One region of the Janthinobacterium sp. LPB2021202312-11-4 genome, then DNA from elsewhere that is predicted to be linked to it. Evidence: predicted binding sites of a transcription regulator. Region 1 holds the regulator's gene; the other holds the start of a gene.
What was found. Region 1 encodes FliA, which starts transcription of late flagellar genes. Its sites were predicted from a motif close to CTAAAGTTTNNNNNNNNNNNGCCGNTA; they were not measured.
Positions count from the first base shown of each region.

Region 2: a site for FliA is predicted at 863-889, ahead of flgM (flagellar biosynthesis anti-sigma factor FlgM). Genes of this name have one in related genera too.

Region 1 is NZ_JBAGKV010000004.1:72,255-74,643, forward strand. It holds gene fleN (flagellar synthesis regulator FleN) at 1-808, shown strand, start outside; gene fliA (RNA polymerase sigma factor FliA) at 805-1,545, shown strand; gene V5E99_RS05785 (chemotaxis response regulator CheY) at 1,714-2,085, shown strand; gene V5E99_RS05790 (protein phosphatase CheZ) at 2,108-2,389, shown strand, end outside.
Region 2 is NZ_JBAGKV010000009.1:205,134-207,522, forward strand. It holds gene flgA (flagellar basal body P-ring formation chaperone FlgA) at 134-766, shown strand; gene flgM (flagellar biosynthesis anti-sigma factor FlgM) at 928-1,254, shown strand; gene V5E99_RS12745 (flagella synthesis protein FlgN) at 1,304-1,771, shown strand; gene V5E99_RS12750 (flagellar brake protein) at 1,862-2,389, shown strand, end outside.

The sequences.
Region 1 (2,389 bases):
GGTGATCGCGGTGACCGGCGGCAAAGGTGGCGTCGGGAAGACTAACGTGTCAGTGAACTTGTCCCTGGCTCTAGCAGAGCTTGGCCGGCGCGTCATGCTGCTGGACGCCGATCTGGGGCTGGCGAACGTCGACGTTTTGCTGGGGCTGACGCCCAAACGTACCCTGGCCGACGTGATCGAAGGCCGCTGCGAGCTGCGCGACGTTCTGTTGCAGGGCCCGGGCGGTATCCGCATCGTGCCGGCCGCGTCCGGCACCCAGAGCATGGTTCATCTGAGCCCGGCGCAGCATGCCGGTCTGATCCAGGCGTTCAGCGATATCGGCGACAACCTCGACGTGCTGGTGATCGACACCGCTGCGGGTATTGGTGACTCGGTAGTCAGTTTTGTCCGCGCCGCCCAGGAAGTGTTGCTGGTGGTCTGCGACGAGCCGACCTCGATTACCGACGCCTACGCCCTGATCAAACTGCTGAATCGCGATTACGGCATGAACCGCTTCCGCGTCCTGGCCAACATGGCCCAGAGCCCGCAAGAAGGGCGCAACCTGTTCGCCAAGTTGACCAAGGTCACGGACCGCTTCCTCGACGTCGCCTTACAATACGTCGGTGCGGTGCCTTACGACGAAAGCGTGCGCAAGGCCGTGCAGAAGCAGCGTGCCGTCTACGAAGCCTTCCCGCGCTCCAAGTGCGCACTGGCGTTCAAGGCGATTGCACAAAAGGTCGATACCTGGCCGCTGCCGGCCAACCCGCGTGGGCACCTTGAGTTTTTCGTCGAGCGCCTCGTGCAACAGACCGCAGGGCCCGTCCTATGACAGCCAGTGGCTACAACCTCTACAAGAAGTCGGCACGTGACGCGCAGTACGAGCTGATCGAGCGTTACGCGCCACTGGTCAAACGCATTGCTTACCACTTACTGGCGCGTTTGCCGGCCAGTGTCCAGGTGGAAGACCTGATCCAGGCCGGGATGATTGGCCTGCTTGAAGTGTCGACCAAATACGACGCCAGCAAAGGCGCGAGTTTCGAAACGTATGCGGGCATTCGAATCCGCGGCGCGATGCTCGATGAAGTACGCAAGGGGGACTGGGCGCCACGTTCGGTCCACCGCAATACCCGCATGGTTAGCGACGCAATTCGCTCGATTGAAGCTAAAACCGGCCGTGATGCTAAAGATCACGAGGTTGCGGCCGAACTCCAATTGAGTCTCGACGATTATTACGGGATTTTGAACGATACCTTGGGCAGCCGCCTGTTCAGTTTCGACGACCTTTTGCAGGACGGCGAACACGAAGGGCTGCACGAGGATGGCGCCAGTGCTCATCTTGAGCCGTCACGCGATCTGGAAGATGAACGTTTCCAGGCCGCATTGGCGGACGCGATTGCCAATTTGCCGGAGCGTGAGCGACTGGTGTTGGCGCTGTACTACGACGAAGAGCTGAACCTCAAGGAAATCGGTGAAGTCCTTGGTGTCAGCGAATCGCGGGTCAGCCAGTTACACAGCCAGTGCGCGGCCCGTTTGCGGGGGCGTTTGGGGGAGTGGCGAGCGCGCTGAAGGCAGTGTGGGGACACTGCGAACGAGGCTGGTGTGGTGTTGAACTGCAGCGGTCTCGATCTGTTGTGCTCCAGACAGTCATTTGAGTGCTTTGCCGGATTGATTGAAATGGCGCGTCCAGGTGCTGGGCGCGTTTAAGACTGCTTGGAGGTCGAATTGGACAAGAACATGAAAATCCTCATCGTTGATGACTTCTCAACGATGCGGCGGATCATTAAAAACCTGTTGCGTGACCTTGGGTTCACCAACACGGTCGAGGCTGACGATGGCACCACTGCCATTCCGGTCCTCAACAGCGGCAGCATCGACTTTCTGGTAACGGACTGGAACATGCCGGGCATGACCGGTATCGATCTGCTGCGCCACGTGCGCGCCGATGAAAAACTCAAGCATTTGCCAGTGTTGATGGTGACTGCTGAAGCCAAGCGCGAACAGATCATCGAAGCAGCCCAGGCCGGCGTGAACGGCTATGTGGTCAAACCCTTCACGGCCCAGGCGTTGAAAGAAAAAATCGAGAAGATTTTCGAACGCATCGGTTGAGCAACTGAGCCACGGGGGAGCTATGGAGCATAAAGAATCTTCACAGGGCGATTTTGAGTCGACCCTGAAAAAACACGCGGTCGAACTGGTCGAAAGCCTTGAAAAAGGCAGGTTTGGCGACGCTGTGCAACTGATCCATGAGCTCAATCAGACCCGTGACCGCGGCCTGTACCAGGAAGTGGGCAAGCTCACTCGCGAGCTGCATAGCGCGATCGTCAATTTTCAGATTGACCCGCACATGCCGCAAGCCGAGGAAGTCTCGCAAATCACGGACGCCACCGAGCGTCTGGGTTATGTGGTCAAG
Region 2 (2,389 bases), on a different contig from region 1:
CTGTATGAACGATCAAACGACATTTTTCCGACGCCTGACATCACACTACCGCAAATTGCTTTGCGCGATGTCGGCTGTCTGCCTGCTAACCCCTGGCGGCCCTGCCGTTGCTGATGCGGTTACCTTGCCTGACATGCTTATCGGCGTCACTCAGGGCTTTCTTGAATTCACCGTAGAAGACTATCTGGCCACCAGTCAAACGGAAGGTCGCTATGAAATCGAGGTCAAGCAGCTCGATCCGCGACTGCGCATGCCTATGTGCGACAAGGAATTGACAGCGTCCCTGGAGAGCCCGGCAACACCGATCGGCCGGGTGACCGTCAAGGTCCGTTGCGAGGGCGCTTCCCCCTGGACGGTGTTCGTGCCCGCTCAAGTCCGCCTGTTTCGGGAGGTTGTGACCACCACCCGGCCCCTCAAGCGCGCCGGCATCATTGAGCCCGGCGATGTCGTTTTGCGTGAGCGAGACATCAGCTCGATCAACCAGGGTTATTTCACCTCGGTGGACCAGGCCATCGGGCAGAAACTTACCCGACCAACGGTCGCCGATCAGGTCATGACCCTGGTTCATCTGGAACAGGCCGAAGTCGTGCGCAAAGGTGACCAGGTGGTGATTACCGCCCGCAGTGGTACGCTCAGCGTGCGCATGCCCGGCGAAGCCCTCTCCAATGGCGGCCTGGCCGAACAAATACGGGTGAAAAACCTCAATTCAATGCGGGTCATCAAAGCGCAAGTCACCGCGCCTGGCCAAGTGGAAGTGTCCATGTAGGGCGCGGTGTGTGGTGAAGCTATGGCGCGCCGCTTGGCTGTTGCCTAAACTGTGCCGATGCAGCGCTGGCGCTTGCAGCTCATTGCGTAAATGAGCCTAAAGTTTTCGCAGGTATTGCCGAAAACATGGCAAGCGTCCAAATACCCAGAGGTTTTTTGATCATGGTCATCGATTTCAGCCGTTTAAACAGCTCCTCGTCACTTACGGGCAGTACACGTACCAGCGTTGCCAAGGAAACTGCCGATGCCGGCAAATCCGCGCCGCTGAATACCCCGGCCGAACAGGCCAGTACCGTCAAAAGCGGGGAATCGGTCCACCTCAGCAATGAGGCTCAACAGTTGCAAAAGGTCACTGACAAGCTGCGCGATCAGCCTGCCGTCGACAACGCCCGTGTGGCCGAGTTGAAAGCAGCGATTGCCGATGGCAGCTATAAAGTCGACAGCAACCGTGTAGCCAGCAAACTGCTCAACTTCGAAGCCCAGCGCTAGGCCCACCGCCTGCGCCAGGCTTTTGGACGCTTAAAACCCAAGGCCAGCCATGCACGACACTAATCTACTGCAACTGATCACCGACGACTTTGCTCCAGCGCAACACTTGCTGGAGTTACTGCAAACCGAGTCCCTCGCCTTGCACGGTCGCGACATGCCACTGCTCGAAGAAATTCTGGCGCAGAAACAGGCATTGATCATCTTGCTCGAACAGCATGGCCGCAAGCGCAGTGAAATTCTCGCCAGCCTCAACCTGCCCATCACACGCGACGGTCTAGTGCAACTCGCCAGCCATTCGAGCATTGGCGACCAGTTGCTGGAACAGAGCGATGTGTTGACCGATCTTCTGGCTCAGTGCCAGGCGACCAACGTCAAGAATGGCCAGTCGATCCTGAGGCAGCAGGCCGCCACAGCCAATCAGCTGAAAATCCTCACCGGTGGCGAACCTCCAGCGCTGTATGATGCCCGCGGATCAACCGCCAAGCTTGCGAAGCCACGTCCGCTCAGTCAGGCTTGAACCCCGCCGATGAGCTCGCCCTATCAAGACGCGAAACATACTGGCAGAATGCCGGCTAGCAGTCATATTTTGTCTGGAGATTGATGAACCGTGTTCAATGCCTCAAGCGCGGAAGACGCTCCGCAACCACCCAAGGTGCTTACCACACCGATGGAGATCTCCGGCAACCTTCGGCAGCTGCAAGACAGCCATGACCCGCTGATCATCACGTTCCATGAGCGCAGCCAGCGCTTCCAGAGCTATCTGGTGGACATCGACCGTGACAGCAACATGATTGCCCTGGACGAGATGATCCCCCGCGACGGTGAACGCTACCTGCTGGCCGGCGAACCCTTCCGGGTCGAAGGCTTTCACGACGGCGTGCGCATTGCCTGGGAAAGCAACGGCCCGCTGACCATCGATGAATCCGGCGGTAGTCGCTGCTATCGCGGCGCGCTGCCGACTGAAGTGGTCTATCACCAACGTCGCAATGCCTTTCGCGCAGCCTTGAAGCTGGCGCAATTGGTCAATGTCGAGCTGGGCGGGGAAAAGCTCAAGTCGCCGATCAGTGGCAAGTTGCTCGACATCTCCGCCACCGGTTGCAAGCTGCGTTTTGAAGGTGACATCACCTCCAGCCTG